DNA from 4 places in the Dermacoccus sp. Tok2021 genome. Region 4 is predicted to be linked to each of the others. Evidence: riboswitches for the same ligand, from Rfam matches in the RefSeq annotation. Region 4 holds a riboswitch; each other region holds the start of a gene.
The links. A riboswitch is a leader RNA that binds a small molecule or an ion and turns the genes downstream of it on or off. The one in region 4 is predicted to bind S-adenosylmethionine.

Region 1 (5,480 bases), on a different contig from region 4:
TCCTCGAGTTCGTGGACGGTGGCGACCTGGGCGAGGTCGGTCAGCACCTGCGTGACGGTGACGTCGTCACCGCGCAGGGCCAGGGTCAACGTCGTGAGGTTCGCTTCCTTGAGGGGCGTGAGGCCACCGTGGACGATCTCCGGTTCGACACCGCGGGCGCCGGTGGAGGCGAGAACCCTTCCGAATCCAGCGGAGTCGTGGACGGTTGCCGTGACGAGGCGTCCGCTCACCCTCTCGCGCAGCCGCGCGATCTCGCGGGCGTCGGGCACGTTGCGCAGCGTCGCGTCGACGAGCCGCCGCGTGGCTGACGATGTCGGTGCGCCGAGCACCTGCTCGGTCGGCCCGGATTCGACGAGGCGGCCGTGTTCGAGGACCACGACGTCGTCGGCCAGTTCACGCACGACGTCCATCTCGTGCGTGATGACGACGATCGTCACGCCGAGCTCATCGTTGACGCGGCGCAGGAGGGCGAGGACGTCCTTCGTCGTGTCGGGGTCGAGGGCGGAGGTCGACTCGTCGGCGAGCAGGATCTCCGGGTTCGTGGCCAGGGCGCGGGCGATGCCGACGCGCTGCTTCTGGCCGCCGGACAGCTCGTCAGGATAGGCCCAGGCCTTCTCCGTCAGACCGACGAAGTGGAGCAGTTCGGTGACTCGCGCCTCCTGCTTGTCCTTGTCCCAACCGGCGACCTCGAGCGGATAGGCGACGTTGGCGTACACCGTGCGCGAGCGGATGAGATTGAACTGCTGGAACACCATGCCGATGCGGGCCCGCAGAGCTCGGACCTGCTTTGCTCCCAGACCCGCCAGATCGACGCCGTCGACCTCGACGGAGCCGGTCGTCGGGGTCTCGAGCGCGTTGATGAGCCGCACGAGGGTGCTCTTGCCTGCACCGGAGAACCCGATGACGGCGAGGACGCGGCCGGTAGCGACGTCGAGGTCGATCTCCTGCAGCGCGGTGACGTTCTTCTTGCCGCGCACGAAGGTCTTGCTCACGCCGCGCAGCCGGACCGCCGGCGCGTTCTCGGGTCGGGCCGGGGGAGTGGGGGTCACTTCTTGGCCTTGATCTGCGACTCGATGCGGGTGAGGATGCCGCGCACGTCCGCGACGGAACGCTTCACCTCGTACTGGGTTCCCTTGGTGCGCTTGGAGATGAGGTCCTGCACCGACTTCTCGTGGTACGCCTGGACGAACTTCGCGTACGTCGGGTTGTCGGCGTCCTTCTTGCGGGCCACGATGACGTTGATGTACGGCTCCGAGGACTTCGCCTTGGGGTCGTCCTTGAACAGCGCCTTGCTCGGGTCGAGGTTCGCGTCGGCGGCGAAGTTGTTGTTGACCACGGCGCCCTCGACGGAGGGCAGGGCGGCTGCGGTCTGGGCAGCGTCGACGGGCGTGACGCCGACCTTCGACTTCGCGGCGTCGATCTCGGCGGGCGTCGACAGGGAGTTGCCCCCGCCCTTGAGCGTGAGCAGACCGGCGCTCTGCAGGAGCAGGAGGGCGCGTGCCTGGTTCGTCGCGTCGTTCGGGATGGCGACCTTGCCGCCGTCGGCGAACTCGTTCACCGTGGTGTGCTTCTTCGAGTACAGCGACAGCGGCACGATGTAGGTGGAGCCGACCGGCGTCAGGGTGTCGTTCTTCGCGGCGTTGTAGTCGGCGAGGAACTGCAGGTGCTGGAACTGGTTGACGTCGACCTGGCCCTGGGAGAGCGCCGGGTTGGCCTGCGTGTAGTCGGTGAAGTTGACCGGCTGGATGTCGAGGCCGTACTTCTCCTTGCCGACCTTGACCAGTTCGGTCCAGTACGGGTCGGACGCTTCGGTGGTACCGACGGTAATCTTCGTCAGCTTCTCGTCGTCGCTACCCGTGAAGGCCTTGATGCCGAAGCCTGCGGCGAGCGCGACGACGAGGACGCCTGCGCCGATGGCCGCGTACTTGGGGCCGTTGCTCTTCGGCTTCTCGGGCAGGGCCTGGACGGCCGGGCTGGCTCCGGGGGTGGTGGAGTTGGTGTTCTCGGACATGGTGATGCCTTCCTCGAAGGGGCGTGCGAGGCGCCGGTGGGGTGGGCGGCGACGACCGCCCGACGATGGGTGCGGTCAGTGCTTGGGGCGCGCGAACGCGGCGTCGTGCGTGTGCGGTCGCGCGGTGGGGGCCTGGGTGGGGCGATGCGTGTGCTGCATGTGATCTCCCGGGATCGGGCGCACCGGTACGAGGCCCTCGAAAGGGATGTGTTCCGGGTGCGGAACGTGCTTGCCGCGCGGTTGACGCGGCCGTGTCATCACCTGGAGCACCCCGCCACGTTCGTGAGGGTTGCCGTCCGACCAGCCAGGGCTTTGCATCGGATCTCTTGACCGGCATCACATTAGAGGCGCCGCGAGAAGCCCGTCAAATCAAGTGATCTGGGCCACTCTGTGTCACCGCTGGGCCGAGTTTCCTGCGGTTGGGTAGTCGCCGCCTCGACCCAACGGCAGGAAAGTCTGCCCAGTGGAGAGATGCGCTGACGCCGTGCTCTCCCCGTGGGCTGGAGTCACTAGGGGCGGAGCGTGGACTCCACGGGGTCGAGGTACCCCGAGCTCGCGCTTATTTGCTCGGCGGAAGAACGTCGGTCTGCGCGGGGAGGTCGGCCACGCCGACCGGGCACGTCACGCCCTTGTAGCCGTGATTGCAGTACCCGCCTGGATTTTTCGCGAGGTACTGCTGGTGGTAGCCCTCGGCCGGCCAGAACTTTCCGGCTTCGTCGGCGGGCTTCATCTCCGTCGTGATGGCGCCGCGGCCCGCGTCGGTCAGCGCATCCTGGAACGCTTCCGCGGTGCGACGCGTAGCGGTCTCCTGCTCGGGCGTCGTCCAGTAGACCGCAGAGCGGTACTGCGTGCCGATGTCATTGCCCTGACGGTTGGCCGTCGTCGGGTCATGGTTCTCCCAGAACGCCTTGAGCAGCTGGGCCGGGGAGACCTTCTCCGGGTCGTACGCGATCTGGACGGCCTCGGTGTGGCCCGTCGTGCCCGTGCAGACGTCCTCGTACGAGGGGTTCTCACGGTCGCCACCCATGTAGCCGACGGCCGTCGAGACGACCCCCGGGATCTGCCATAAGATGCGCTCCGCACCCCAGAAACATCCCATCGCGACGTACAGCGTCTCGGTCTTGTCCGGCCACCCGCCGAGCAGTGGCGTGCCGAGAACGTCGTGCACGGCAGCGACGTCGACCGGGGCGGAATCCTGACGGGTGAACCACATGGGGCGTTCCTTTCACTGGAGTCGCTGTGTTCAACGCAGGCGTGTCCGAGAGGATTCCGAACTCGCGGAGCAACCGCGTGAACGGCGCGCGTCAGTCGACGAGCGGCGGCACTTCGAGCGGGATGGGGCGCAGTAGCCTCGCGCGGATCTCGACCATCGTCTGCGCGTCCGTGTCGAGCGCGACGTCCTCGGAAAGCGTTGGCACCCAAGGCGGCACGGCCCGCTTGTCGCCGTCGTTGTCAAGGCCGACAAGCACCATCGTGCACTCGGTCGTGAGGTTCAGTTCGCCCGTGCGCGGGTTGCCCGAGCGCACTCGCGCCGACACGTGCATGCTCGACGTGCCCGTGTGGATGAGCCGCGCCTGCACCTCGACGAGGTCGCGGACGTGCAACGGCTGGTGGAAGCGCACGCCGCCCGCGTACACGGCCACCGCCGAACCCTGGTTCCAGCGCTCCGCAACGAGGGTTGTCGCCTCGTCGATCCACTCCATGACGACGCCGCCGTGCACGTTGCCGCCCCAGTTGACGGTCGTCGGTGCCGCGAGGAAGCGCAGCGTCTCGCGGCACGACTCCGTCGCGTCCCGTGTAACTCTGCTTCACCATGTCGGCTTCGATGCGGGTGCGCACGTCGGTGAGGGTGACGGCGCGCTCCTGCTGGTCGCGTTCCCACTCGTCCTGCGGCGTGAACGTCGGGACAGGTGTGGGCTTCCGGTCGTCGTCGACCGCGACGAAGATGAGCAGGCACTGTGTGTTGACGCGCAGCTCGCCCTGACGCGGGTCGCCGGACGAAACGGTCGCGACGATGCGCATCGACGTGCGTCCGGTGTGGACGACACGCGACTGCACCTCGACGATGTGGCCCACCTCGACGGGGCGGGTGAAGCGCACATTGCCGACGTAGGCCGTCACGCAGTAGTGCCCGCTCCACGCCGCGGCACAGGCGTACGCGGACTTGTCGATCCACTCGAGCATCCGGCCGGCACCGACGCGCCCGCGCACGTTGGCATCCATCGGTGCGGCCATGAAACGCAGGGTGATGTGGCGTCGGGTTCCGGGCCTGCCGTCGATCGTAGGGCCGGTACCGCCGGAAATTCACTTGTCGGGCGCGCGGTTGCTGGCGTTCCATGACTGGCATGAACACGGTGCGCATCGAACGGATCACCCCTGAACACCCGCAGTTCGAGGAGTGGGCGACCGTCTTCGTCACGGCCGGGCGCCGCCAGTGGGGGCGCGACACGACTGCCTACCCGCCGAACGAACTCGCACAGATGTGGGAGTCCCTGGCCCACGCGAAGGTCTGGCTCGCCGCGATCGACGACGACGGCGACGTCGTCGGGTCCGCAGCCATCGGGATGCCGACGCAGGACAACCCACATCTCGCCGGGTTCGACGTCGCCTGCCTCGACGAGCGGGCTACGGCGCTCAAGCAACGTCTCGTCGACGAGGTCGAACGTGTCTGCCGAGAGGCCGGGCGCACCACGCTCATGATCGAAACGCAGACGCCGGTCGGTGCCGCCAACGACGAGGCCGCCTTCTTCGAAGCAGCGGGCTATGCGGAAGCGCAGACGTGCGTGCGTAACGGGCAGCGGCTCCCCGTGAGCGCCGACATCGGGGCCGAGATGCGCCGCGTCATCGAGATGAACGACGGCTACCGCATCGAGACCGTCGTCGGTCGGCTTCCCGAAGACTGGCTGCCGGAACGGGCGCGCCTCGCCGGAATGATGTCGACCGACACACCTCTCGGCGACCTCGCCATCGAGCCGGAGAACTGGACCCCCGAGCGCGTCACCGCGATGTTCGACGAGGACGAACGTCGCGGGCGCGTCGTCGTAGAGGCCGTGGCCTGGCACGAGGAAACCGGTGAGATGGCCGCGTTCACGCACGTTTCGGTGCCCGCGGAAACACCGTGGATCGCCTACCAGGACGACACCCTCGTCGCGAAAGCCCACCGGGGCCATCGGCTCGGCTACCGCGTGAAGGCTGCCGTGTCCTTGGCTCTGCCCCAGGCCGCGCCCGGCGTCACCGTGCAACGCACCTGGAACGACGAGACCAACGAGCACATGCTGCGCATCAACCGTGAACTCGGCTACGAGCGAGAGGGGACGTTGGTCGAGTGGCAGAAGGTGCTCGATTCGGCTCCGGGTGACGCTGCACACGACGCCTGAGCGACAAGGCACCGGCCCCCGTGGACGAACGGTGGCGCGGGTGACACGCGGCACTCGGTAACCTTGGGCGTGTGACCGATGTACTGACGATG
Region 2 (5,480 bases), on a different contig from region 4:
TTCACCCCCGACGACCTCAAGAAGCTCGAGAAGGCGATGCTCAAGATCGTCAACGAGGGCCAGACCTTCCGTCGTCGCGTCATCACCGACGCCGAGGGCCTCGAGGAGCTCAAGGACGAGCCGTACAAGTGCGAGCTCATCGGCCTCAAGGGCAACGCGGCCGATGCCGCCGAGGGCGCCGAGGCCGAGGTCGGCGGCGGTGAACTGACGATCTACGACAACGTCCGTCGTGACGGCAGCGTCGCCTGGGGCGACCTGTGCCGCGGCCCGCATGTGCCGTCGACGAAGGTGCTCGGCAACGCCTTCAAGCTGATGCGTTCGGCTGCGGCCTACTGGCGCGGCAGCGAGAAGAACCCGCAGCTGCAGCGCGTCTACGGCACCGCGTGGCCCACGAAGGACGAGCTCAAGGCCTACCTCGAGCGCCTCGCCGAGGCCGAGAAGCGTGACCACCGCAAGCTCGGCGCGGAGATGGACCTGTTCAGCTTCCCCGAAAACATCGGCCCCGGCCTGCCCGTGTTCCACCCGAAGGGCGGCATCATCAAGCGGGAGATGGAGGACTACGTCCGCCGTCGCCACATCGAAGAGGGCTTCAGCTACGTCGGCACGCCGCACGTGTCGAAGGAAGACCTCTTCTACACCTCGGGTCACCTGCCCTACTACGCCGACGGCATGTTCCCGCCGCTGGACCTCGACGGGCAGAAGTACCGCCTCAAGGCGATGAACTGCCCGATGCACAACGAGATCTTCCGTTCGCGCGGACGCTCCTACCGTGAGCTGCCGCTGCGCTTCTTCGAGTTCGGCACGGTCTACCGCGACGAGAAGTCCGGCGTTCTCTCGGGCCTCACGCGCGTGCGCATGATCACCCAGGACGACTCCCACTCCTACGTGACGCCGGAGCAGGCGCCGGGCGAGATCAAGCACCTGCTCGACTTCATCCTCGGGCTGCTGCGTGACTTCGGGCTGAACGACTTCTACCTCGAGCTGTCGACGCGTGACGAGGCCGGCGACAAGAAGGACAAGTTCATCGGCACCGACGAGCAGTGGGAGGTCGCGACGCAGGTGCTCGCCGACGTCGCGAACGCCTCGGGCCTCGAGCTCGTGCCCGACCCGGGCGGCGCAGCCTTCTACGGCCCGAAGATCTCCGTGCAGGCACGTGACGCCATCGGCCGTACGTGGCAGATGTCGACGATCCAGTACGACTTCAACATGCCCGAGCGCTTCGGCCTCGAGTTCCAGGCTCAGGACGGCACGCGTCAGCAGCCGGTCATGATCCACTCGGCGAAGTTCGGTTCGATCGAGCGCTTCCTTGGTGTGCTCGTCGAGCATTACGCGGGGCAGTTCCCGGCGTGGCTCGCACCGGTTCAGGTGCTCGGGGTTCCGGTCGCGGAGGAGTACTACGACTACCTCGGCGAGGTGGGCGAGAAGCTGCGTCGGGCCGGCGTACGCGTCGAGATCGACACGAGCGACGACCGCTTCCCGAAGAAGATCCGCAACGCCTCGAAGTCGAAAGCGCCGTTCATCCTCATCGCCGGCGAGGAGGACCGCGACAACGGAGCCGTGAGCTTCCGTTACCGCGACGGCTCGCAGAAGAACGGCGTGCCGGTCGACGAGGCCGTGGCCGAGATCGCCGCGTACATCGCCTCGCGCAACAACACGTCGCCCACGGCGGCCGAGGCACCTGCCGAGGCCTGATCCACATACGACGAAGCCGCCGCCCCGATTTGGGGTGGCGGCTTCGTCGTAGTCTCCGCGGTGCGGGCGATCAGGCGGAGGCAGCCTTCGCGGCTGCGAAGCCCTTGTCGAGGTCGGCGATGATGTCGTTCGCGTTCTCGATGCCGACCGACAGGCGCACGAGGCCGGGCGTGACGCCGGCGCCGCGGCGGTCGTCGTCACTGCCCTGGCTGTGCGTCGTCGTCGCCGGGTGGATGGCGAGCGAGCGGACGTCACCGATGTTGGCCACGTGCGAGTGCAGCTCGAGGGCGTCGACGAACGCCTTGCCCGCGTCGATGCCGCCGGCGATCTCGAAGGAGAACACTGCACCGGAACCGGTGGGCAGGTAGCGGTCGGCCAGCTCCTTGTACGGGCTGTCGTCCTTCGAGGCGTAGAAGACCTTTTCGACCTGCGCGTGCTCGCTCAGGTAAGCGACGACCTTCTCCGCGTTCTCCACGTGACGCTCGACGCGCAGCGACAGCGTCTCGAGGCCCTGCGCGATGAGGAAGGCGTTGAACGGCGACACGGCGGAGCCGAGGTCGCGCAGCAGTTCGACGCGCGCCTTGAGAATGAATGCGAGGTTCGCGCCGAGCGCCGAACCGACGCCGAGATCGCGGGCGAAAACGAGGCCGTGGTAGCTCTCGCTCGGCTCGTTGAACTGCGGGAACTTCTCCGGCTCCTTGGCGTAGTCGAACGTTCCGGCGTCCACGAGCACGCCGGCGATCGACGTGCCGTGGCCGCCGAGGTACTTCGTCGCCGAGTGGATGACGACGTCCGCGCCGTGCTCGATCGGGCGCAGCAGGTACGGCGTCGCGACGGTGTTGTCGACGAACAGCGGCAGGCCGGCGTCGTGGGCGACAGCGGCAACACCCGCGACGTCGAGGACCTTCTGGTCGGGGTTGCTCAGCGTCTCACCGAAGAGGAGCTTGGTGTTCGGTCGGATGGCGTTCTTCCACGCGTCGAGGTCACCGATGTCCTCGACGAAGGTGGTCTCCACACCGAGACGCTTGAGCGTGTACTTGAGCAGGTTGTACGTACCGCCGTAGAGAGCGGGCGACGCGACGACGTGGTCGCCTGCCTGCGCGACGTTGAGGATGGCGAACGTCGTCGCGGCCTGGCCGGAGGCCAGCAGCAGGGCGCCGACGCCACCCTCGAGCGCCGCGATGCGCTCCTCGACGGCCTGCGACGTCGGGTTGCCGATGCGGGTGTAGATGGGGCCGAGGTCGGACAGGCCGAAGCGGTTGGCCGCCGTCTCGGCGGAGTCGAAGACGAACGAGGTCGTCTGGTAGATCGGCAGCGCGCGCGATCCGGTGTCCCCGTCCGGCACCTGGCCGGCGTGGATCTGCTTGGTCTCGAAAGCCCAGTCCTGAGCGCTCATGACAACTCCTCGAAAGGTCGCTACCCGTGCGCGAACCTCGCACGCGGGGTGCGCCGGAAGCTCTGCTTCCGCGCTTGCCCGGGCGTATCCGACGCCGGGCCAGGTCGTCACCCGGAGCACCCCGCCGCGGTGGGAGGGTTGCCGGCCAGCAAACCGGGGTTTGACGCTGGCGCTCGTGACCTGGTCCGAGGATATCCCGGGCGGTATCGAGGGGCGGGACTCGTGTCTCACATCGTGGTTTGCCGTGCGGCGCGGGGCGTTTGCCGAAGGGTCAAGCCGTGGTTGACTGGCGCCATGACGATCACCATCGCCCGGGCCAGGCGTGACGACGCCTTCGCCTGTGCAGCGCTTCGGTTGCGCTCGGACCTCGAGGAGGGGCACCTGAATCGGGCCGGTTTCGTGACCGAGTACGCGGACGACTTCCTCTCGGCCTTCGACGAGGTACCCACGTGGATCGCCACCCGTTCCGACGGCACCGTCGTCGGCATCGTGCAGTGCGCCCTCGTCCACCGGATGCCGACGCTCGCGCGCGGCGCCAAGCCGTGGTTGTACGTCGCGTTCGTCTTCGTCGTGCCCGACGAGCGTGGCGCGGGACTCGGCGAACGCATGCTCCGCACCGTCGACGCCTGGGCGGACGCGCGCGGCGTCGAGCGGATGCTGCTCAACACGCGTCCGAAGGCGCGCCCGTTGTACGAGCGTCTCGGACTCGGTGCCCCGGAGGAGCGACACATGCACCGCGACGCACCGTTCGCGGCCACGAAGGAGCAGCGATGAGCGACATCATCTGGGCCCTCGACCAGCGCGAGCGCTGCATCGCCTGCCCGTCGAAGCCGGCGGCGAACGCCGTCGTGCTCTACCTCGGTGAGGACGGCTCGCTGCCGCGCGAGAGCGTCGGATCGCTGGCCGAACGTGGCGTCATGGCCGCGGGCGTCGTGTGGGCGGGTGTGACAGCGGAACTCACCGACGACGACTGGCTCGACCTCGAGGACGCCGCAAGCGGCCTCGGCGGACTCGCGAGCGCCGTCGCCGTCGTGGGTGAAGGCGATGCCGCAGCCGTCGCACAGAAAGTGGCAGAGCGCGTGGGCGGCCTGGCCCACGCGGGCGCTGCGAGCGACGAGCGGCTCGTGGAGAAACTCGCCGAGATCGCTCCGGTCTGACCCGGCGCGCGGGTTTCCCTAGGATGGGGCGCATGGTCACGCAGAACGAGGACTTCACTCCCGAGCACGCCGAGTCCGAGCACGACTTCGCGGGGGAGCCCGACGGGTTCGGCCGACTGTGGACGCCTCACCGCATGGCCTACATCGAGGCCGACCGCCCCTCGAGGGACGCCGGCGACGGCTGTCCGTTCTGCGCGGCGCCGGGCAAGGACGACGCCGAGGGCCTCATCGTGCACCGCGGTGAGCACTGCTTCGTCGTGATGAACCTCTTCCCGTACAACCCGGGCCACCTGCTCGTGTGCCCCTACCGTCACGTGCCGCACTACATCGACCTCACGGACGCGGAGACCGAGGAGTTCACGAAGCTGACGAAGCAGGGCATTCGCGCGCTCAAGGCGGCGTCGAACCCGGCCGGATTCAACCTCGGCATGAACCAGGGCGATGTCGCGGGCGCCGGCGTGGCTGCGCACCTGCATCAGCACATCGTGCCCCGCTGGGGTGGCGACATGAACTTCATGCCGATCGTCGGCCAGACGAAGGCTCTCCCGGTGCTTCTCGAGGACAGCCGTCAGCGCATCGCGGCGTCCTGGCCAACCGACTGACGGCCTCGACCTCGCGGGGCGTGCGGCTCGTGAACGCGGGGTGAGATGTGACTCGTCCGGCGCGGCGCGCACCTCGGCTCGACGTATCGAACCGCTACAGTTGAGTCACCATGCTGAACAAGTACGCGCGCGCCTTCTTCTCCGCGATCTTCCGCCCCCTGGCGCAGCTGCTCCTGCGCCTCGGCATCAGCCCTGACGTCGTCACGATCGTCGGCACGCTCGGTGTCTCGTTCGGCGCGCTGTGGTTCTACCCGCGCGGCGAGTTCCTCGTCGGCACGCTGTTCATCACGGCCTTCGTCTTCTCCGACATGCTCGACGGCAACATGGCCCGCCTGTCGGGTCGCTCGTCGGTGTGGGGCGCCTACCTCGACTCCACGCTCGACCGCGTCGGTGACGCCGCCATCTTCGGTGGCCTCGTGCTCTACTTCGCCGGCCAGGGCGACAACTTCCTCATGGCATGCCTCGCGCTCGCCTGTCTCGTGCTCGGTTCCGTCGTCTCGTACGCCAAGGCTCGCGCCGAGGGTCTCGGTATGGAGGCGAACGTCGGCATCGCGGAACGCGCCGACCGTCTCGTCGCGGTTCTCGTCACCACCGGCCTCACGGGCCTGTTCGACCTGCCGTACATCGTCCTGA
Region 3 (5,480 bases), on a different contig from region 4:
AAGGTCGACCGCGTCACGGGTCTGAGCAAGAACATCGCCTACGCCGTGGCCAGCGCCGACGTGCGCATCCTGTCGCCCATCCCGGGCAAGAAGGCCATCGGTATCGAGATCCCGAACGCCGACAAGGAACTTGTCAGCCTCGGTGACGTGCTGCGCAGCCAGGCGGCCCGCAACAATCACCACCCGATGGTCATGGGTGTCGGTAAGGACGTCGAGGGTGGCTACGTCGTGGCCAACCTCGCGAAGATGCCGCACATGCTCGTCGCCGGTGCCACCGGTGCCGGTAAGTCGAGCTTCGTCAACTCGATGATCACCTCACTCCTCATGCGGGCCACGCCCGAAGAGGTGCGCATGGTGCTCGTCGACCCCAAGCGCGTCGAGCTGACGGCGTACGAGGGCATCCCGCACCTCATCACGCCGATCATCACGAACCCGAAGAAGGCCGCCGAGGCTCTCGAGTGGGTCGTGCGCGAGATGGACGCGCGCTACGACGACCTCGCCGCGTTCGGCTACAAGCACATCGACGAGTTCAACAAGGCCGTGCGTGCGGGCAAGGTGACCCTCCCGCCGGACAGCAAGCGCAAGCTCGCGCCGTACCCGTACCTCCTCGTCGTCGTCGACGAGTTGGCGGACCTCATGCTCGTCGCGCCGCGTGACGTCGAGGCCTCGATCCAGCGCATCACGCAGCTCGCGCGTGCCGCCGGTATCCACCTCATCCTCGCGACGCAGCGCCCGTCGGTCGATGTCGTCACCGGCATCATCAAGGCCAACGTGCCGTCGCGTCTGGCGTTCGCGACGTCGTCGCTCGCCGACAGCCGCGTCGTGCTCGACCAGCCCGGCGCCGAGAAGCTCCTCGGTCAGGGTGACGCGCTCTTCCTGCCGATGGGCGCGAGCAAGCCGATGCGTGTGCAGGGCGCGTGGGTCAACGAGTCGGAGATCCACGGCGTCGTCGCGCACGTCAAGGCTCAGCTCGCGCCCAACTACCGCGAGGACGTTCAGCAGACGGCGCCCAAGAAGGAGATCGACGAGGACATCGGTGACGACCTCGACGTGTTGCTGCAGGCGGCCGAGCTCGTCATCACGACGCAGTTCGGTTCGACCTCGATGCTGCAGCGCAAGCTGCGCGTCGGCTTCGCCAAGGCCGGTCGCCTCATGGACCTGCTCGAGTCGCGAGCAATCGTCGGCCCGTCCGAGGGGTCGAAGGCGCGCGACGTCCTCGTCAAGCCCGACGACCTCCCCATGACGCTCGCGCTGCTCAAGGGCGAGGACGTTCCGGACGATGCCGTGGCCAGCGGCGCCGACGGCGGTCCGGTCGACCTCGTCGCCCAGGCGCAGGGCGATCTCGACGAACCGGGCGAGCAGTACTACGACGGGCACGACGGCGGTGACGGTAGTGAGGACGCCTGGGAGCTGACGCAGCACGGTCGCTGAGGTCGCCAGGTCGGCGGCGCCAGCCTGATGGAGGAGTCCCTGCATCCCGGATCATCGGGATGCTGGGACTTTTGTGTCCCGGACGGTCCCGTGTGGCGTCCGAGGTGGTAGTTGCGATACAGGTGTCGTGTCCCAGTATGTGGATTCTGCTTGTGGGTGGCGCGACCAGCCAGTTGACTGCATTCATCCCATCCAGAGCGGCCGAGAGATCTGGCTCGTCGACGCCGCAGCAACCGACCCTCGCGGAACGGTGCTCACGCCAGAAGCGATGGAGTTGATTCTCATGTCGGAACACCGCGTTTCGTCTTTTCGTGCCTGCCGACGTCGGACGGTTGATTTGATGCGCCGTCGCGTCAGTGCATGTCGCTGAAGAACGCACGACGATCTCAACGCCTCCGTGGGCGCGACCCTCGCGACTTTCGACTCTCGGGTCGTAGCCCGCCCATGCCCGAGATGCCGTCCGGTCGGATCACCGATTGTCGATGTGACCCGGTACGTCGTACGCGCGCTAGACGCCCTTCCCCGCTCACTGATCAAGAGATGAGTTTCATGTTGCCCACAGCACCACCTCACACCGAGATCGTTGTCTCGGTGGTGAAGCCCGATCTTCGTCCCGTGTTTCGCCGCGCGGTCTCGAGCGTCTGGGTCATCACGACTGCCGGGGAGGCAGGGCCGGTCGGCTTGACCGCTTTGTCTGTCCACTCGGTTTCGGTCGACCCACCCCTCGTGTCCTTCAACATCAGTCGCACGTCTCACTCGCTGGCTTCAATCGTGCGAACCGGACGTGTCGCCCTCCACCTTCTCGACGAGAACCAAGGGCAGCTCATGACCCGATTCGCCGGCCCGCGTGAGGCCCGGTTTCAGGACGACGGTCTCTGGTCGTGGGACAGGACCGGTCTGCCGCGACTCACGGACGTCGCAGCTCGATTGACAGCCACGGTCCGTGATGCCCATGAGGCGGGAGACAGCTGCCTCATCGTCGCCGAGGTGGATAGCGCCGAGCACGTCGCAGATCGCGGTCCGCTTGCCCACCACAACGGAGCGCATCACAGCGTCTCGCCCTCAGTGTCACGAACGACGAACGGAGTCCGATGATGAGCACGTCCACGAACCAGCCGACCTTCCACTGGTTCCTACCGACCTCCGGCGACTCGCGTGGAATTGTCTCTGGAGGTCATGGGGCCGCGGTCGAGGGCACTGATCGAACCCGTGAACCGTCCGCGGGCTACCTGCGTCAGGTGGCACAGGCGGCGGAGGCCAACGGTTTCGAATCCGTCCTGACGCCAACGGGTCTGTGGTGCCAGGACTCCTGGCTCATGGCCGCTGCGCTTTCCCAGCACACTGAGCGGCTGAAGTTTCTCGTCGCCTTCCGCCCAGGGTCCGTCTCGCCGACTCTGGCAGCGCAAATGGCCACCACCTTCCAGACCATCACTGACGGTCGACTCCACGTCAACATCGTCACCGGGGGAGAATCGTCCGAGCAGCGGGCGTTCGGCGACTTCCTCGGCAAGGACGCCCGATATGCGCGGACCGGAGAGTTCCTCGACGTCGTGAGTCGGTTGTGGGATTGCGAGGATTCGTTCGACTATCGCGGCGAACACCTGGTGGTGGAACAAGCGCGACTCTCGCGGACGCCGACCCCGCGTCCCGAGGTCTTCTTCGGCGGATCTTCGCCAGCCGCACTCGAGATCGCGGCCCGCCACGCCGACGTGTACCTCACCTGGGGGGAGCCGCCGGCACAGGCCAAGGAGAAGATCGACCGAGTCCGCGAACTGGCCGCCCGGCAGGGCCGCACTGTGCGATTCGGTATTCGGTTGCACACGATCTCCCGAGACACATCCGCCGAGGCCTGGGCGGTCGCGGAAGGGCTACTCAAGCGCATCCCCGCGGAACTCATCGAACGTCAGCAGGACGCGCTGCGTCGGTCGGAATCCGAAGGGCAGCGGCGCATGCTCGCGCTGAACGGAGGGACCACTGCCGATTTGGAGATCTACCCCGGGCTCTGGGCTGGCGTGGGGCTGGTGCGCGGTGGAGCCGGAACGTCGCTGGTCGGTTCACATGCTGAGGTCGCAGACCTGATTCGGCAGTACCGCGACGTCGGCTTTGACGATTTCGTGTTGTCCGGATACCCGTGCCTGGAGGAGGCCTACTGGTTCGGTGAGGGGGTGCGCCCACGGGTGGAGGCGGTCCCGGCGGAAGAGCATTCGCACGACCGAGCCGTGAGCTGAGGATCTTTCTCGAATTCGAGGGTTTGCACCGGCCAGGTCGTGGCCACTGACCTGGCCGGCATTCTTTCCGCAATTGCATAAGCAAATGTTTGACAAATCATAATGAAAACCTATGAGGAGTGACTCATGAACGTGACGAGCAGCACAGCTCGGGCGTCGACGGCGGCAGCTGTTGCTTCGCCGGGATCGGCCGACGACACCTTGCCTGCCCGAGTGCGCTTAGGCAGCGCTGGCTCCAACGCGCGCCGTAGGAGGCGGCGGAATCTCATCCGCAGTGATCACGAGCCGCCGAGTTGGGAGGTGCGGGCTCTGAGCCCGCTGGCAATCATCGCGGTGTGGCAATCCGTGAGTGTCATCGGTTGGTTGCCGCAGGACGTTCTCGCACCGCCATCCCGGGTCCTCTCAACGCTGGGGTCGCTGATCTCCGACGGCACGCTCACAACTGCCCTCAGCGTCTCGGTGCAGCGTGCCGGGTTCGGATTCGCACTGGGGTCGCTCATTGCCTTGGGTGCAGCGCTCCCGGTGGGCCTGACGCGTACCGGTGAGGCGATTATCGATCCGCCGATGCAGATGCTCAGGACTCTGCCCCTGCTGGGGCTGGTTCCGTTGTTCATCGTCTGGTTCGGGATCGGGGAAGCGCCGAAGATCCTCCTGGTGGCGCTCGGGGTGTGCGTGCCGTTGTACCTCAACGCGGTAGGTGCGCTTCGATCCATCGACTCCGATCTGTACGAGCTCGCCGACGCGCTGGACCTCACGGCGTGGCAGCGCTTTAGGCACGTCATTATTCCCGGTGCCCTGCCCGGAACCCTGGTGGGCGTCCGGCAAGCTCTCGCCTTCGCTTGGTTGGCCCTCATCGTTGCAGAGCAGATGAGCGCGACGGCCGGACTCGGCTTCATGATCAACAACGCCCGCGACTTCATGCAGACCGACACCATCGTCGTGGGCCTGCTCACCTACGCCGCCCTCGGGCTCATCACGGACGCCGCCGTCCGGGTGGCGGAACGCCGCGCCCTGCGGTGGCGAACGGAAGGAACGTCACAATGAGCGACAACCAGTCGAAGCACCCTGGTGGGCCCACCGATCGGTGGACGTCCCCGGGACTGGACGGCCGAAAGGGCCTTGCCGTCCATCTCGAGTCCGTCTCGAGGCGATTCGGGGACAACGTCGTCCTTGATGACCTCGACCTCGACATCCCCGCCGGGCAGTTCGTTGCGGTCCTGGGACGGTCGGGCGCGGGCAAGTCGACCCTGCTGCGCCTCCTGGCCGGTCTCGATCGCGGCGAGGTCTCTGGGGCGGTGGGCACGAGCGAGCGTGTGTCCGTCGTGTTCCAGGACGCGCGGTTGTTGCCGTGGGAGGACGTCGCTGCGAACGTGCGGCTAGGCGCACAAAGTATGGGTGTCAACGGGGCGGAACTGGACGCGAGGATCACGCAGACGCTCGCAGAGGTGGGGCTCGGCGACAGGGCCCGCGCCTGGCCGCGTGCCCTGTCGGGTGGACAACGACAACGTGTCGCTCTTGCGCGGGCACTCGTCACCGCACCCGACCTCCTGCTCCTCGACGAACCGTTTAGTGCCCTGGACGCCTTCACGCGTCAGGAGGCGCAGGATCTGGTCGTCCGCCTCTGGCAACGTCACGGACCGGCTGTCGTGATGGTTACGCACGATGTCCGTGAAGCGGTGCTCTTGGCCGATCGGGTCGTTGTACTCAACGAGGGCACAGTGGTTGCGGATCGCACGGTGGACCTGCCCCGTCCGAGGCGACGTGAGGACGCGGAAGTCAACGCCCTCGTCGCGGGTCTGACGGCGGATCTCGACAAGGCTC
Region 4 (5,480 bases):
CCGAACAGCGGGAACAGCGTGTTGATGCCGCCCAGCGGGTCGGTGACACCCATGAGGAGGATGGAGCCCCAGCCGGCGACGACGAGGAACGTCGTGATCCAGGCGCCGACCTTCCAGGACGTCTCACGGAAGCGCTTGAGGCCCGGGACGTTGCTGAGCGTGTCGGAGAGCATGAAGCGCGCGACGCGGGTACCGGCGTCGACCGTCGTCAGGATGAACAGCGCCTCGAACATGATCGCGAAGTGGTACCAGAACTGCTTCATCGAAGCGCCGGGGATGACCTGCGAGAACACGTTCGACATACCGAAGGCGAACGTCGGTGCGCCACCCGTGCGGGAGACGACCGACTCCTCGCCGACGTCCTTCGCGGCCTGCGCGATCTCGGTGGCCGACGTCGGGTCGCCGCCGAGGCCGAGCGAGTTCACCCACGCGGCAGCCTTCTCGGGCGTACCGCCGGTGACGCCGGCGGGCGAGTTCATGACGAAGTACAGGTGGTGGTCGATGATGGCGGCCGCGATGAGCGCCATGATCGCGACGAACGACTCCACGAGCATCGAGCCGTAGCCGATGAGGCGAGCCTGGCTCTCCTTCTGCAGCAGCTTCGGCGTCGTGCCCGAGGATATGAGAGCGTGGAAGCCGGAGAGCGCACCACAGGCGATCGTGATGAACAGGAACGGGAACAGCGAACCGGCGAAGACGGGGCCGTTGCCCTCCTTGCCGAACGACGTGATGGCCGGGATGTCGATGGACGGGCGCGCGATGACGATGCCCAGCGCGAGCAGCACGATCGTGCCGACCTTCATGAAGGTCGACAGGTAGTCACGCGGAGCGAGCAGCAGCCACACCGGAAGGACGGCGGCGGCGAAACCGTAGATGATGATGGCCCACGCGAGCGCCGTCGGCGAGAGCGTGAACAGGTCCTTGCCCCAGTCGGTGCCGGCAACCCAGCCACCGGCGACGATGGCAAGGAGCAGCAGGACGACGCCGATGCCCGAGACCTCGGAGACGGCACCCGGGCGCATGAAGCGCAAGTAGCAACCCATGAAGAGCGCGATCGGGATCGTCATCGCGAGCGAGAAGACACCCCAGGGCGACTCGGCAAGGGCGTTGACGACGACGAGGCCGAGCACCGCGATCAGGATGATCATGATCGCCATGACGGCGAACATCGCCGCCCAGCCACCGACGGGGCCGAGCGTGTCGCGCGCCATCTGGCCGAGGCTGCGACCGCCGCGGCGCGTGGAGATAGCGAGCACCATGTAGTCCTGCACGGCGCCCGCGAAGATCACACCGAAGATGATCCAGAGCGTGCCCGGCAGGTAACCCATCTGCGCGGCGAGCACGGGGCCGACGAGCGGGCCGGCGCCGGCGATGGCGGCGAAGTGGTGACCGAACAGCACGCGCCGGTCGGTCGGCATGAAGTCCTGGCCGTTCTCGAACTGCTCGGCCGGGGTGGCGAGGTCGTCGCGCGGGCGGATGACCTTGTACTGGATGAGGCGGCTGTACAGCATGTAGCCGATGACGTAGCTGCCGACGGCAGCCATGACGAACCAGATCGAGTTGACGTGCTCGCCGCGGACGAACGCGACCATCGTCCAGCCGATGGCGGCGATGACGGCCGCGACGGCGATGACGATCTTCTGACGTCCCGTGATCTGGCGGGGTAGGTCGACCGCGACCGGGGGCGTGTTCCCGTCGCGCTCGGGGGTTTTGGTGCTCGACGCGGGCACGGAGACCTCCCTTTTCGTGTGAGTGTGAGCAGGGCCACGTTATGCGGTGTCGGGTAGGTCACAGGGCTTTGACAACGCACGCGCAGGTCACACCTTCATCACGAATTTGGACGAACGTCACGCAGTGGGGCCGGTGGGGCGCGGCCCGTCGCCGAACCAGTAACGGCGGCTGTCTTCACGAACGTCCTCGAGCTGCCCGCCACAGGCCTCGATGACGGCGCGCGAGGCGCCGTTCGTCTGCGCGCAGCAGACGAGCACGGGGGCGATGTCGAGCGCGGCGGCTTCGGCGAGCCCGAGCTTCAGAGCCTCCTTCGCGATGCCGCGTCCGCGAGCGGCCGGCCGCACGGAGTAGCCGATGTGGCCGCCGAGTTCGTAGAGGAACTCGTTGAGCGCGTGACGCAGGGCGAGGTGACCGACGAGGGCGCCGTCGTCGACGATCCAGAAGTAGGAGCAGTGGACGAGGCCGGTGTGCGGCGGCCACATCGTGTTGCCCTGGCGGGCGCAGTCTTCGACGTAGGCGGCGAAGCCGTCGGGGGTGATGTCGACGTCGGTGCCCGCGAAGAAGCCCGATCCGTCCATGCCGCCCGCGCACACCCAGCGGTCGTCGCGCGAGTCGGTGGTGGCGTCGCGGAACTCGCGCAGCATGGCCGACCAGTCGTCGTAGCGCGCGGCGTCGGGGGCGATGAGTTCGATCATGTCGGTCATCTCATCACCCCCGACCGTGGGGCGTCGATCAGTTTTCGGTGCGCTTAGTGGGCGCGCAGGCCGTCGACGCCGCGGGGCTCGTCGCCGCGCACGGTGACGCGGTGCATGACGCGGGTGTTCGTGTAGTCGCGGTTGGCGTAGTGGGAGGTGGCGCGGTTGTCCCAGATGCCGACGTCGCCGGGCGCCCAGCGGTGACGGATCGTGTGCTCGGGCTGCGTGAGGTGGGCGTAGAGGGCGTCGAGGATGGCGCGCGACTCGGCGTCGGAGACGCCACTGACGTGGGAGGTGAAGCCGGGGTTGACGAACAGGCCGCGGCGGCCGGTCTCGGGGTGGACGCGGACGACGGGGTGTTCGACGGCGGGCAGTTCGGTGACGATCTCGCCCTCCCACTCGTGGCCGCCGTTCTTCTTGAGGAAGGCGCCCCACTCGCGGTTGCCGTCGTGGACGGCGAGCAGCTGGTCGGCGAGCGCCTTGAAGGGTGCGGAGAGGGAGTCGTAGGCGGCCTGGCTGTCGGCCCAGGACGTGTCGCCGCCGTAGGGCGGGAGCGTCACGGCGCGGAGGATGCTGATGGACGGCGGCCGCTTCATGAAGGTGACGTCGGTGTGCCAGACGTCGGAGAAGGAGAACTCGGGGTCGCTCGAGTCGATGTTGTAGATCTCGCTGCGCTCGTGGTTGCCGGCGACGGGGTGGCCGGGCGTCAGGTCGCCGAGGAGGTTGCCGAGGCGTACCTGGGCGTCGTCGTCGAAGCCGTGCTGATCGCGGAAGAAGAGCACCTTGTGGGCGAGCAGGGCGCGGCGGATGTCGAAGGCCGCGATCTCGTCGATGGACGCCAGGTCGATGCCGTGGATGACGGCGCCCAGGGCCGGGCCGAGGCGCTCGATGCGCAGTCCGGGCGTCGTGGCGGGAGCGTGGGTGGCGAGAAGTGTCATGACAACCTCTTTGTTCGTTGCGCTTGCGCAGACGCCGGGCGGCGACGCGCCAGGTCGTTACTCGGGGCACCCCACCGCAGCGGAGGGTTGCCGTCCGGCCAGCCGAGACTTATCGCCGGAACTCGAGACCCAGACATAAGTTAACCCACACGGTTACCAAACTCATGGTTATGACTAGCCAGTGTCCACATCCTGGCCTCGTCCGCCCGCGGCGTGATGTCGCAAGGTCCCGATGTGCGCGGCATTTCCCGCACAGGCGGCTCCCTTCCCCACCGGTTCACACTGCCGAAGGCGCCCCGGCACACCGTCCGCCAGGACGCGCCCACCTTGGCGGGTGGCCGTGCTGCAGGCGATCTCGGGGCCACCGGCCGTCCTGTAGCGTCGGAGACAAACCATGACGTGGCAATGAAGGAGCACCGATGAGCCTTGCGAAGAACGCGACCGCCCTGCTGTCCAAACTGCCCGATCAGACCGCTGCCTTTCTGGCGGACGGCTACCTGTTCCAGGAGCGCCTGCGCAAGGCCGAGGGTCGTAGCCCCGGGGACGCGCGACCGCTCGCCACCCGCCTGCTCGGACGCCCCGCGCTGATCGTGCGCGGCAAGGAGGGCGTCGACCTGTTCTACGACACCTCGCGCATGAAGCGTGACGGCGCGATGCCATTGCCGGTGCGCGGGCCGCTGTTCGGTAAGGGCGCGGTGCACGGTCTCGATGACGAGGAGCACCGTCACCGCAAGGCCATGCTCATGCGCATCACCTACGACGACGCTCAGGTTCGCCGCTTCATGCCGATTCTCGAGGATGAGATGCGCAAGACGCTCGCGCGCTGGGAGCAGGAGCCGGGAACCGTCTACGACGGAAGCGTCATCACGTATGGGCGTGCCGCCCTGCGGTGGGCGGGCGTTCCCGGTAGCGAGGAGGAACTCGACACGTGGGCGCAGCGTCTCGGCCAGATCGTCGAGGGCTTCGGGCGCAAGAGCCCCGCGCACGTCGAGGCGTGGATCAACCGTCGTCGGTGCGACGCGTGGGCGGCCGACCTCGTGGCGCGCACCCGACGAGGTGAGATCACGCCCGAACCCGGCACCGCGCTGCACGAGGTCGCGAACGCGACGAACCTCGACGGCTCACCGCTCGACGAGCACACCGCTGGGGTCGAGTTGCAGAACACGACGCGTCCGACCATCGCCGTCGCGCGTTTCGCAGCCTTCGCCGCTCGCGCACTCGTCGAGCACCCCGAGTACCGCGAGCGCATCGCCGACGAGGTGGCATCGAGCGGCACGCTGCTGGAGAACCCGACGGCCGTCGCCTTCGCCCAGGAGGTGCGCCGCGTCTCCCCGTTCGTGCCGATGCTGCCGGCCTTCGCCCGTGACTCCTTCGAATGGGGAGGCCAGAAGATCCGTCGCGGCCAGCGCGTGCTCATCGACATCCTCGGCACGAACAACGACCCGCACGAGTGGGACTCGCCCGAGGAGTTCCGCCCCGAACGCTTCACCGGTGTCGACGCGGAGAAGATCCAGAGCTTCATCCCTCAGGGCGGTGGCGACGTCGCCACCGGGCACCGCTGCCCCGGCGAGAAGATCGCGGTGACCGCGCTGTCGGTGACGGTTGCCGGGCTGTGCACCCCGGGTGTGGAGATCGATCCGAAGGGCCTCGACTTCAAGTGGACCCAGTTGCCGACGCTGCCCGGTAGCGGCGCCCGGGTGCGGGTGAAGCGCGCCTGATCGTCGTGTTTCCGTGAGGTCGGGGGCATGACAAGCGCTGGACCTCATGAAAACGGCACCGCTCCCCCGCCCAGGCCAGGGAGCAGTCGCAGCCGCCGACCGCGACCTGGTGTGTTTCCTCAAGCACTCCATCGCATCGTCCCCACGGAAGGATCACAGAATGTCCGGTATATCTCGACTCACCGAGTCCATCCGTTCTCTGGCCGAGCCCGCGCCTACGCCGCCGTCCGGCCCGCAGAACTGGGCCCGTCTCGGTCTGGGCGCCATGATGTCGTTCGCCGGCACGTCGCACCTCACATTCGCGCGCGACGACTTCCAGGCGCAGGTGCCCGACTGGTTCCCGATCGACAAGGACGCCGTCGTGCTGGCTTCCGGCGTCGTGGAGATCGCGTTCGGCG

Region 1: another riboswitch for S-adenosylmethionine. It lies ahead of K9D12_RS13790 (MetQ/NlpA family ABC transporter substrate-binding protein); the one in region 4 lies ahead of K9D12_RS12235 (TauD/TfdA family dioxygenase).
Region 2: another riboswitch for S-adenosylmethionine. It lies ahead of K9D12_RS00810 (bifunctional o-acetylhomoserine/o-acetylserine sulfhydrylase); the one in region 4 lies ahead of K9D12_RS12235 (TauD/TfdA family dioxygenase).
Region 3: another riboswitch for S-adenosylmethionine. It lies ahead of K9D12_RS15390 (flavin reductase family protein); the one in region 4 lies ahead of K9D12_RS12235 (TauD/TfdA family dioxygenase).

The regions. Positions count from the first base shown of each region.
Region 1 is NZ_JAGTHU010000031.1:12,950-18,429, reverse strand. Features, by position in the region: gene K9D12_RS13795 (methionine ABC transporter ATP-binding protein) at 1-1,001, opposite strand, end outside; gene K9D12_RS13790 (MetQ/NlpA family ABC transporter substrate-binding protein) at 1,046-2,011, opposite strand; SAM riboswitch class IV at 2,232-2,343, opposite strand; gene msrA (peptide-methionine (S)-S-oxide reductase MsrA) at 2,571-3,224, opposite strand; gene K9D12_RS15385 (acyl-CoA thioesterase) at 3,316-3,714, opposite strand; partial or broken gene K9D12_RS15380 (hotdog domain-containing protein) at 4,052-4,195, opposite strand; gene K9D12_RS13775 (hypothetical protein) at 4,348-5,388, shown strand; gene K9D12_RS13770 (glycine--tRNA ligase) at 5,460-5,480, shown strand, end outside.
Region 2 is NZ_JAGTHU010000001.1:176,915-182,394, forward strand. Features, by position in the region: gene thrS (threonine--tRNA ligase) at 1-1,692, shown strand, start outside; gene K9D12_RS00810 (bifunctional o-acetylhomoserine/o-acetylserine sulfhydrylase) at 1,763-3,088, opposite strand; SAM riboswitch class IV at 3,154-3,269, opposite strand; gene K9D12_RS00815 (GNAT family N-acetyltransferase) at 3,383-3,862, shown strand; gene K9D12_RS00820 (hypothetical protein) at 3,859-4,245, shown strand; gene K9D12_RS00825 (HIT domain-containing protein) at 4,278-4,847, shown strand; gene pgsA (phosphatidylinositol phosphate synthase) at 4,958-5,480, shown strand, end outside.
Region 3 is NZ_JAGTHU010000032.1:3,596-9,075, forward strand. Features, by position in the region: gene K9D12_RS13820 (DNA translocase FtsK) at 1-1,431, shown strand, start outside; SAM riboswitch class I at 1,617-1,706, shown strand; gene K9D12_RS15390 (flavin reductase family protein) at 1,981-2,526, shown strand; gene K9D12_RS13830 (LLM class flavin-dependent oxidoreductase) at 2,526-3,659, shown strand; gene K9D12_RS13835 (ABC transporter permease) at 3,786-4,703, shown strand; gene K9D12_RS13840 (ATP-binding cassette domain-containing protein) at 4,700-5,480, shown strand, end outside.
Region 4 is NZ_JAGTHU010000022.1:33,887-39,366, reverse strand. Features, by position in the region: gene K9D12_RS12245 (carbon starvation CstA family protein) at 1-1,730, opposite strand, end outside; gene K9D12_RS12240 (GNAT family N-acetyltransferase) at 1,848-2,435, opposite strand; gene K9D12_RS12235 (TauD/TfdA family dioxygenase) at 2,480-3,364, opposite strand; SAM riboswitch class IV at 3,379-3,494, opposite strand; gene K9D12_RS12230 (cytochrome P450) at 3,784-5,082, shown strand; gene K9D12_RS12225 (hypothetical protein) at 5,243-5,480, shown strand, end outside.